DNA from 2 places in the Litchfieldella rifensis genome. Region 1 is predicted to be linked to the other one. Evidence: predicted binding sites of a transcription regulator. Region 1 holds the regulator's gene; the other holds the start of a gene.
What was found. Region 1 encodes sigma-54, which starts transcription at its own class of promoters, with help from an activator protein. Its sites were predicted from a motif close to TGGCACNNNNNTTGCTNT; they were not measured.
Positions count from the first base shown of each region.

Region 2: ACFOEV_RS19020 (amino acid ABC transporter substrate-binding protein) is a predicted target of sigma-54. The motif match lies at 3,298-3,315, and genes of this name have one in related genera.

Region 1 is NZ_JBHRUG010000017.1:230,214-235,611, forward strand. It holds gene rapZ (RNase adapter RapZ) at 1-45, opposite strand, end outside; gene ptsN (PTS IIA-like nitrogen regulatory protein PtsN) at 153-641, opposite strand; gene hpf (ribosome hibernation-promoting factor, HPF/YfiA family) at 649-957, opposite strand; gene ACFOEV_RS08145 (RNA polymerase factor sigma-54) at 1,072-2,481, opposite strand; gene lptB (LPS export ABC transporter ATP-binding protein) at 2,647-3,372, opposite strand; gene lptA (lipopolysaccharide transport periplasmic protein LptA) at 3,381-3,920, opposite strand; gene lptC (LPS export ABC transporter periplasmic protein LptC) at 3,917-4,507, opposite strand; gene ACFOEV_RS08165 (KdsC family phosphatase) at 4,513-5,070, opposite strand; gene ACFOEV_RS08170 (KpsF/GutQ family sugar-phosphate isomerase) at 5,080-5,398, opposite strand, start outside.
Region 2 is NZ_JBHRUG010000037.1:148,401-153,798, reverse strand. It holds gene ribA (GTP cyclohydrolase II) at 1-495, opposite strand, end outside; gene hemE (uroporphyrinogen decarboxylase) at 690-1,766, shown strand; gene ACFOEV_RS19030 (VanZ family protein) at 1,759-2,139, shown strand; gene speE (polyamine aminopropyltransferase) at 2,197-3,057, shown strand; gene ACFOEV_RS19020 (amino acid ABC transporter substrate-binding protein) at 3,378-4,406, shown strand; gene ACFOEV_RS19015 (amino acid ABC transporter permease) at 4,524-5,398, shown strand, end outside.

The sequences.
Region 1 (5,398 bases):
GGACTTCCCCGAACCGGAGCGGCCGCTGATGATCACGAGCTGCATGGTCGTCTCCTGTGAGCGGGGTGAAAGGGTGAGCGTCATGGTGGTAGGCAGCGCACCGGCTGCCCATCCGAATGCTTGGACTGCGCTACGTTCAGACCGTGCCGGAGTCAGGCCATACCGGCTGCCGGGTCATTGTCCTGGCGACGAATGGCGTCGAGCAGAATGTCGTAGAGCTGTCGCTGGCTATCGCTCTTGCGCAGTCGCTGCCGAGTATCGGCGTCGTTCATCACGGCGGCGACTTGCCCAAGCAATGCCAGGTGTGTGTCATCGGCCTCTTCGGGGACCAGCAGCACGAACACCAGGTCCACGGGCTCACCATCCACGGCATCGAAGTCTATCGGCTCGGCGAGTTTGAGAAAGCCGGCCAGTGGTGCCTTGCAGTGGGGATCGCGGGCATGGGGAATGGCAACGCCGTTGCCGATCCCCGTGCTGCCGAGGCGCTCTCGTCCGATCAGGCGGCTGAATACCTCCTGGCTGTCGAGGCTGGGCGTATTCTGGGCGATGAAGGTGCTGAAGAATTCCAGCACCCGCTTCTTGCTTCCCCCGGGCACATCGAACAGGGTGCGCTCCGGGGGCAGAATGGCTTGCAGATTCATGGGCAGGTCAGCGGACACCGGCACCCTGGGCGCGGGCCTGTGCCTTTTCCTTGTGTTTGACCAGTTGCCGATCGAGCTTGTCGGCCAGGGCATCAATAGCAGCGTACATGTCACCGTCTTTGGCATCGGCGTGCAAATCAGCACCGGCAGCGTGCAATGTGCAAGCGGCTTGTTGGCGCTCCTTTTCGATCGAGAGGGTAACCTGGACTGTTGTGATGTTGTCGTAGTGTCGCTCTAGACGTGTGAGCTTTTCATTGACGTAGTCACGCAGTGCGTCGGTCAGTTCGACGTGATGGCCGGTGATATTGACTTGCATGGCACGCTCCTGTTCCTTGCGGATGTCGATTCGATTGTAACCCTTTTTGGCGCCCTGCAAACCCCCTGGCGCAGGGGGATTTCCATCGTTCGGATCCGGCTCGTCATTGCCCTGTCAAGACAGGCGTTTACGCTCGCTCGACGGAGGGATGCCCATGGCTTCACGGTACTTGGCCACTGTACGCCTGGCGACCTTGATGCCGCTGGCGGCGAGTGCCTCGACCAATTTGCTGTCGGATAGCGGTTTGCGCGACGGCTCCTCGCCGATCAGCTTTTTCAGGCGGGCACGGATGGCGGTGCTGGAGTGGGCGTCGCCTTCCTCGCCGCCGACGTGACTCGAAAAGAAGAACTTGAGTTCGAAGACACCGCGGGGGGTGTGGATGAACTTCTGGGTCGTGACACGAGAGATGGTCGACTCGTGCATGTCCACTGCCTGGGCAATATCGGCCAGCACCAGCGGTTTCATGGCGACTTCACCCTGCTCGAGGAAGTCGAGTTGACGTGACATGATCTCGCGCCCTACCCGCAACAGGGTATCGTTGCGGCTCGAAAGACTCTTCAACAGCCAGCGGGCCTCCTGCAGATGCTGCTTCATGAAGGTATTGTCGTCGCTCTTGTCGGCGCGCCTGATCAGTGCCGCATAGTCGGGCTGGATTCGCATGCGGGGCAGAGCATCGGCATTGAGCTCGATACGCCACCCCTCGGGGGTATGGCGCGCGATCAGGTCGGGGATCACGTAATCGCTGCCACTGTCATCGAAGGCCAGTCCGGGCCGCGGGTCCAGCGAGCGCACCAAGGCGATCACCGCATCGAGCTGATCGTCCTCCAGGCGCAAGCGGCGTTTGAGCAGCTTGCGATCATCGGCGGCCAGGGCATCGAGGAACTGGCGCACCAATCGCTTGGCCTGAGGCAGCAGCGGGATGTCGTCGGGCAGTGCGCCCAGCTGTAACAGCAGGCATTCGCGCAGTTCACGGGCGCAGACGCCGGTGGGTTCGAATTGCTGAAGATGCAGCAGCACCTGTTCGACGTCGGCACTCTTGAGGCTCGGCAGTCCCTGGTGGCGCAAGCCTTCGCAGAGGTCGTCAAGGTCGCTGTCGAGATAGCCGTTGTGATCCACGGCGTCGATCAGGCTTTCAGCGATCAGGCGTTCGCGGCTGCCCAGGTCGGTCATCGCCAATTGCCAGAGCAGGTGATCATGCAGGCTCTCACCGCTGGCATTGCGATCGAAGTCCGGGGCGTCGCCACCGGAGGCAGGTGCCATGTCCTGGTAGGTATCGGACCAGTCGCTGTCCACCGCCAGTTCACTGGGGATCTCACTGGCCCAGTCGTCCTCGGGCGTGTCGATGGTGTCCTGTTCGCCATAGCCGTCGTCGAGTTCCAGCATGGGGTTGGATTCCAGCGCCTGCTGGATTTCCTGGCGCAGGTCCAGCGTGGAAAGCTGCAGCAGAGCAATGGCCTGCTGAAGCTGCGGCGTCATGGTCAGCTGGGTGCCGATGCGAAGCTGCAACGAGGGTTTCATGGCCATGGCAAAATTTGCATCAGTGACAAATGAATCGACACGTTAGCCCGCTGCGAGAAACCTTGCAAGCGCTAATATAAGCAATAAACGTGCCACCCGCAATCCGCATGCCATAGCGGCTTGATAAGAAGAATATCAGCAGCTTGGTTGTGAATGAAGGGCCTGGACGGTTCAAAGGCGAAAGTCCTCGCCCAGATAGATGTCACGAACTTGCTGGTTCGCCAGAATGGCCGTGGCGTCGCCTTCGGCGATGATCTGGCCGTCGCCGACGATATAGGCGCGGTCACAGATGTCCAGCGTGTCGCGCACATTGTGGTCGGTGATCAGCACGCCGATACCGCGGCTCTTCAACTGGCGGATGATGCCCTTGATATCGCCCACCGAAATGGGGTCGACGCCGGCGAAGGGCTCATCGAGCAGGATGAAATCCGGTTCCGTTGCCAGCGCCCTGGCAATTTCCACGCGGCGTCGTTCGCCCCCGGACAGGCTCATCCCCAAGTTGTCGCGAATATGGGTGACATGGAACTCTTCGAGCAGTTCTTCGAGACGTGCTTGGCGTCCGGCGAGGTCGAGGTCGCGGCGGGTTTCGAGGATCGCCATGACGTTGTCGGCTACCGATAGCTTGCGAAAGATCGAGGCCTCCTGGGGCAGGTACCCGATCCCCGCTCGGGCACGCTCATGCATGGCGGCGCCGGAAAGATCGCGGTCGTCGATGAAGACCTTGCCGGCGTCGGCGCGGACCAGCCCGACGATCATGTAGAAGGAGGTGGTCTTGCCGGCCCCGTTGGGGCCCAGCAGACCGACGATATGGCTCTGATCGATGGTCAGGCTGATGTCCTGTACCACGCGGCGGCGCTTGTAGCTCTTGGCCAGATGTCGGGCGCTCAAGGTCTTCATGGGGGCCCTTATTGTTGCTCGGGGTTCAGGGTCATTCGCACACGTTGGCGTTCGCTGCCTTCGACCTCGGCGCGGGCCTGGACCGTGCGGCGGTCGAGATAGTATTCCACGTAGCCACCATCGAAAGTGTCGTGGCCCTGATGCAGCTCGGCCTGGTCGATCAGTTCCACGCGACGCTCGGCGGCATGATAGATGATCGTGCGACCCCAGCCGCGCACGACCGGCTCGTCGGGGGCCGGCTTCTGTTCGATGTAGGCGCGATCGCCGGTGGCGGTGGCTCGAGAGACCTCGCCGGCATCGTTGCGTTGAATCTCGACGCGCTCGCCAGTCAGCTGCATGCTGCCCTGCTGGATGTCCACGTCGCCGGTATAGATGGCGGTACCGGCACGGTCATCCAGTTCAAGGCGATCGGCCACGACTTCGATAGGGGCACTGGCGTCGCCCTCCAGTGCCTGGGCTGGCAGGGTGACGAGGGCCGCCAGGATGCCGGCCGTCAGCCAGCCAGGCCGCAAACCGAACCTGGGAAGCGGGCGGGAGAGATGCGTCATGGTGCTTGTTCCTCATCGCTGGCGGGCGGATGGAAGCCGCGCACATTGTCGGTCAGTTGCATGCGATCTTCCTCGATCCAGGCGTCGAAGCGATTGCCGCGAACCCATTGGGGCGGCTGTTGCAGCAACGACGGGGTTTCACTCCAGGCGTGACCGGAATCGGTGTTGACATGGAGGACTTCGGTGTCGAGCTGCCAGCCTTCATTCGGCGCATTGAGCCGTGCGTCGCCCTCCAGGGTCAAGAGGTTGCCGCCGGAGCTCAGGATCCCGACATCGCCGTGACCGAACCAGGTGCGACCGTCGTTATCGAAGAAGCGGGCCGTGGGTGTCTGGCTGCGGGTCACGTCATCCTGGGGAGTGTGAACCAGACGAGGAGTGTCGAGGCGCTGGTAGGCCTTGCCGCTGTCATCGAAGCGGGTCAGGCGCGCGTCTTCAAGATAATAATCCGGCTCGCCGGCCTCGTCACGCGGGACCGGCCCGGGGGGGCGAGGTTCACGGGCCTCGAACATCGCCAGTATCCCGCCTACGAGCAGTAGAATCAGCAACAGCCAGAGCTTGGGGGAGGGGCGTGGAAGTCGTAATGCCATGAGGCTCAGCGCTTGCCGTGCAAGTAAGTGTCGACAACGGCGCCCCAGTATCCCTGGGCTTCGAGCAAGGCATCGCAGATCTCGCGCACGGCGCCATGGCCGCCCTGGCGCTCGGTCGTCCAGTCGGCATGAGCACGGATATAGGCCGGTGCGTTGGGAACGCTGATGCCTAGCCCGGCGCGTTTGATGGCGGCCAGATCCGGCAGGTCGTCACCACAGTAGGCGACTTGTTCGAACTGCAGATCCAGGCGGGCGCACAGTTGGCGCAGGACATCGAGCTTGTCGTCGCTGCCTTGATGGACATGGTTGATGCCAAGGTCTGCGGCACGTCGGCTGACCATCGGTGAGTCGCGTCCAGTGATCAATGCCACCTCGAGGCCCGCCTGGCGCAGCAACTTGAGGCCATGACCGTCCTGAGTATGAAAGGCCTTGATTTCCACGCCATCGGCCTGGAAGTAGAGACGTCCGTCGCTGAGCACTCCGTCGACGTCCAGGGCCAGCAGGCGGATCTGGCGAGCGCGATCGACCAGACGTGGGTCGATGAGGGGGGAATCCAGGGTCATGGGGGCTCCTTAAATGACGCCGCTGGTCAATAGGTCGTGCATATGCAGGGCGCCGATCGGTCTGCCCTCGCCATCGACCACGGCCAGCGCGGTGATGCGGTTGTCTTCCATGACGCGTACTGCCTCGGCAGCCAACACGTCCGGGCCGATACGCTTGCCGGGGCGAGTCATCACGTCGTCGACCTTGAGGGCGCGCAGGTCGCCATGCTGGTCGAGGGTACGCCGCAGGTCGCCGTCGGTATAGACCCCGGCGAGCAGGCCATCGGCGTCGACCACGCAGGTAAAGCCCAAGCCCTGACGCGTGATCTCGAGCAGGGCATCGCGCAAG
Region 2 (5,398 bases), on a different contig from region 1:
CACAGTGACACCGTCGCGGGTCAGGGCATCGACCTTGCGCGGGTTGTTGGTCATCAGCCTCAGCGAGGCCACGCCAAGGTGCTCGAGCATCGGCACGCACAGGTCGTAGCGGCGCAGGTCGGCGCCGAAGCCCAGGCGTTCATTGGCCTCCACGGTATCGGCACCCTGGTCCTGCAGGTGGTAGGCGCGGATCTTGTTGAGCAGCCCGATACCGCGCCCTTCCTGGCGCAGATACAGCAACACCCCGCGACCCTCGTCGGCGATACGCTTCAGAGCCTCCTGGAGCTGGTAGCCGCAGTCGCAGCGCATCGAGAACAGCGCATCGCCGGTCAGGCACTCCGAGTGCACCCGCCCCAGCACCGGCTCGCCGTCGGCGATATCACCCAGCGTCAGGGCGATATGGTCCTTGCCGGTGGCCTCGTCCTCGAAGCCATGCATGGTGAAGGTCGCCCAGGGCGTGGGCAGCTTGGAGGCGGCGATGAATCGAATCGTCACAGGGAACCTCGATGATAGACGACGGCGGTGCCGGCGAGTGGAGCGGCCATTCTAGCAGGATCGTCGCCGACGCTCACGGCGCCTCGGATGGTCGATGAATAATGCCAATAAATGGGGCAGACGTCGCCGGGAATCAAGCCGTCGCCGACATGTTTGGGTACAATGCGGGAAAATTCGCAAGTGCTGAGTCGACCATGGAACTCAAGAACGATCGCTTTTTGCGTGCCCTGGCGCGCCAACCGGTAGACCGTACCCCGGTGTGGATGATGCGCCAGGCGGGCCGTTATTTGCCGGAATATCGTGAGGTGCGTGGCCAGGCGGGCAGCTTTATGGATCTGTGCCGCAACGCCGAGCTGGCCTGTGAGGTCACCCTGCAGCCGCTCGAGCGCTACCCGTTGGATGCCGCCATCCTGTTCTCGGATATCCTGACCATCCCCGATGCCATGGGGCTGGGATTGTATTTCGAGACCGGCGAGGGGCCCAAGTTCCACAAGCCGGTGCGCAGCGTCGAGGATGTCGCCAGGCTGGCGGCGCCGGACGCCGAGCGCGATCTCGACTACGTGATGAACGCCGTGCGTACCATTCGTGGCGAATTGAATGGCCGCGTGCCGTTGATCGGCTTCTCCGGCAGCCCCTGGACTCTGGCCACCTATATGGTCGAGGGCGCCTCGAGCAAGGACTTCCGCCATGTGAAGACCATGCTCTACGACACACCGGATGCCATGCACCGGTTGCTCGATCTGTTGGCCCAGGCGGTCACCGACTACCTCAATGCCCAGATTCGCGCCGGCGCCCAGGCGGTACAGATCTTCGATACGTGGGGCGGGGCACTGTCGACGCCGGCCTACCTGGAGTTCTCGCTGCGCTACATGGAGCAGATCGTCGCCGGCCTGATCCGTGAGCACGAGGGACGCCGGGTGCCGGTAATCCTGTTCACCAAGAACGGTGGCCAGTGGCTGGAGCATATCGCCGGCACCGGTGCCGATGCCGTGGGGCTCGACTGGACCACCGAGCTTGCCGACGCGCGGGCCCGGGTCGGTCATCGTGTGGCGCTGCAGGGCAATCTCGATCCCAATGTGTTGTTCGCCAAGCCCTCGGCGATTCATGCCGAGGTGGCGCGCGTCCTCGACAGCTATGGCGAGGGACCGGGGCATGTGTTCAACCTGGGGCACGGTATCAGCCAGTTCACCGAGCCCGCGCATGTCACCGCCTTCCTGGATGCCCTGCATGAGCTCAGCCCGGGCTATCATCGCGAGATCCGGCATGACTGAGACGGGCTGGCTGCGGCACTGGCACGATCGCCGCCGCCTGTGGGCCGTGCTGGCGTTGCTGGCGGCGCTGGCGATCGCCATCAGCAGCCTGACCCCGGGCAGCGAGATGCCCACGGGGCTGCCCTGGGACAAGCTCAACCACTTCGTCGGCTATGGCGGCCTGGCCGGCCTGGTGGGGCTGGCCGGGATGCGTCTGTGGGCCGCCTTCGCCAGCGTGGCGCTCTACGGCGTCGTCATCGAATACGCGCAGATGCTGGTGCCGGAGCGCAGCGGCGGCGATGGCTGGGATATGCTTGCCAATGCCCTGGGGGCCGGGTGTGCGCTGCTGTTGTTGCAGGGGCTGCGCAAGGGCTTTATTCGCGGCCGGTCTTAGGCTATGTTGCGCGGCCGCCGACAAGGCGCCTCCATTCATGACATACGAGGGTCCATGATGACCAAGTCTCTCGACGCGGGCTGGTTCACCGAAGTCTTCGACGGTCACGGCAGCGCCTTCTCTCTCAAGGTGACCGGGAAGCTGCTCGACGTGCACAGCCCCTATCAACACCTCGAGGTCTATGCCACCGAGACATACGGCAACCTGATGGTGCTCGATGGCTGTGTGATGCTCACCGACCGCGACAATTTCCTCTACCACGAAATGATGGCGCACCCGGCGCTGTTCACGCATGCCGACCCCAAGCGCGTGGTGATCATCGGTGGTGGCGACTGCGGCACCCTGCGCGAGGTGCTCAAGCATTCCGGTGTCGAGCATGTCACCCAGATCGACATCGACGAGGAAGTCACCAAGGCGGCCAAGCGCTTCTTTCCGGCGCTGACCGCTGCCAATGACGACCCGCGCGCCGAGCTGCTGTTCGCCGATGGCGTGGAATGGGTCGACGGGGCCGACGATGCCAGTGTCGACCTGATGATCATCGATTCCACCGATCCGGTGGGGCCGGCGGAAGGGCTGTTCAAGACCGACTTCCTCAAGCGTTGCCATCGTATTCTCAAGGATGGCGGACTGCTGGTGCAGCAGAGCGAATCGCCGCTCTATCACACCGGCACCATCATCCGCGAATTGCGTGACGACATGATCGAGGCCGGCTTTTCCAGCGTGGCGACCCTGCCGTTTCCGCAGCCGGTCTATCCCTCCGGTTGGTGGAGTGCGACGCTCGCCGGCAAGGGCTGCGACGTGACTCGCTTCCGTGAAGCCGATGCCGCCAAGGCCGACCTGGCGCTCGACTACTACACCGCAGAAGCCCACCGTGGCGCCCTGGCATTGCCGCCCTTCATGCGTCGTCTGCTGGACTGAGCCGGCGCACCGCCGGCATCGCGATCGCCGATACTCCTCAACGCCTCGTCACCTCTGCGAAGTGGCGAGGCGTTGGCGTGTCTTGCGCCCTACTACGGCGCAGCGGGCTGCCGATCGTACCGCAATGGAGCCCGATATGTCCCCAGGGGAGGCCGACATCAGCGCTACCAGCGACGAGATCCTGGCTTTTTGCTGCCTCTCCTGCGTTGAATAAATGTTATCGCCACAATATGACGTGAATGGAACACTCTTTGCTAAGGTGCATGGCACATGCGCCAAGCATGCACGATGATTCTTCATAACATCTGAGGGAACGATCCATGTCGTACAACAACAACAAGCTCGTACTGATGACCGCTGTCACGGCCCTGTCGTTGGGCGTGACGGCCGCGGCGCAAGCCACCACCCTCGAAGATACCCAGCAACGCGGTGTGGTGCAGTGTGGCGTCAGTGACGGCTTGCCGGGCTTCTCGGCACCGGACGACCAAGGGGAATGGCAGGGCATCGACGTCGAAGTCTGTCGCGCCGTCGCGGCGGCGGTGTTCGGCGATGCCGAGGCGGTGCGCTATGTGCCGCTCAATGCCGTGGAGCGCTTCACCGCTCTGCAGTCCGGCGAGGTCGACGTGCTGTCGCGCAACACCACCTGGACCGCTACCCGCGATACGACGCTGGGCCTGAACTTCGCCGGCGTGACCTTCTATGACGGTCAGGGCTTCATGGTTTCCAAGGACCTGGGCATCGGCAGCGTGAAGGAGCTCGATGGCGCGGCGATCTGCATACAGGCCGGTACCACCACCGAACTCAACGTGGCCGATTACTTCCGTGCCAATGAGATGCAATTCGAGCCCATCGTCTTCGACACCTCCGAGCAGACCGTCGGTGGCTTCGAGGCCGGTCGTTGCGATGTCCTGACCTCCGATACCTCCCAGTTGGCCGCGCTGCGCATCCAGTTGTCCGATCCCAGCGGTGCCGTGATCCTGCCGGAAGTGATCTCCAAGGAGCCGCTGGGGCCGGTGGTCCGCCAGGGCGACGACCAATGGTTCAACATCGTCAAGTGGTCGCTGTTCGCCATGCTCAATGCCGAGGAACTGGGCATCAGCAGCGACAATGTCGACGACATGCTGAATTCCGAGAACCCCAACATCGCCCGTTTGCTCGGCCAGGACGGCAACTTCGGGGAAGGCATGGGGCTGAAAGCCGACTGGGCCTATAACATCATCAGCCAGGTCGGCAACTACGCCGAAATCTACGATCGCAACGTGGGCATGGATTCCCCGCTCGAGATCGAACGCGGCATCAACGAGTTGTGGAGCAACGGCGGTATCCAGTACGCCCCGCCGGTACGCTAAGCGTCTCGCCTGAGCTCCGGCCGTGGCCGGAGCATGCATGTCGACGCTCAGGGCCGGATGATCCCGGCCCTGAGCGGTCGTTTCGATCCTGTTTGACTCCTGGCGGAGACGCATCCCATGTCTGCTAGACCCAAGGTCCCTGCCCAGGGCCCCAAACCTCCGTTCTGGCGCGACCCCGCCAAGCGGGCCCTGGCCTTCCAGCTACTCCTGGTGGCGGGTGTCGCGGCCTTCCTGCTGACCATCATCGGCAACACCCAGGCCAACCTGGCGGCGCGCGGTATCACCACCGGCTTCGGCTTTCTCTCCAACACCGCCGGCTTCGGCATCGTCCAGACCCTGATCGACTATTCGTCGCAAAGCACCTACGGCCGAACCTTCGTGGTCGGGCTGCTCAATACCCTGCTGGTGGGGGGACTGGGAGTGCTGGCGGCGACCATCATCGGCTTCATCGTCGGCATCGCACGGCTGTCGCCCAACTGGTTGATCGCACGCCTGGCCAATGGCTATATCGAGATCTTTCGCAACATCCCGTTGCTGCTGCAGATCTTCTTCTGGTACTTCGCCGTGCTGCGGACCATGCCGAGTGCCCGCGACAGCCTGTCCTTCGGCGAAGTGATCTTTCTCAACGTGCGCGGGCTCTACCTGCCCCAGCCGTTGTTCGAGTCCGGCTTCGGCCTGATCCCGCTGGCCCTGGCGGTGGCCATCGTCGCCAGTATCGGGCTGATGATCTGGAACAAGCGCCGCCACGAAGCCACCGGCCATCGGCTACCGGCGGGGTGGATCTCGCTGGGGCTGATCGTTGGCTTGCCCTTTGGCGTGCTGGTCGCCACCGGCGTGCCGGTGACCTGGGACATCCCGGAACTGGGGGGCTTCAACTTCCGTGGCGGCATCACCGTGATTCCCGAGTTCCTGGCGCTGTGGCTGGCACTGTCGATCTATACCGCCTCGTTCATCGCCGAGATCGTGCGTTCCGGCATCCAGGCCATCTCCCA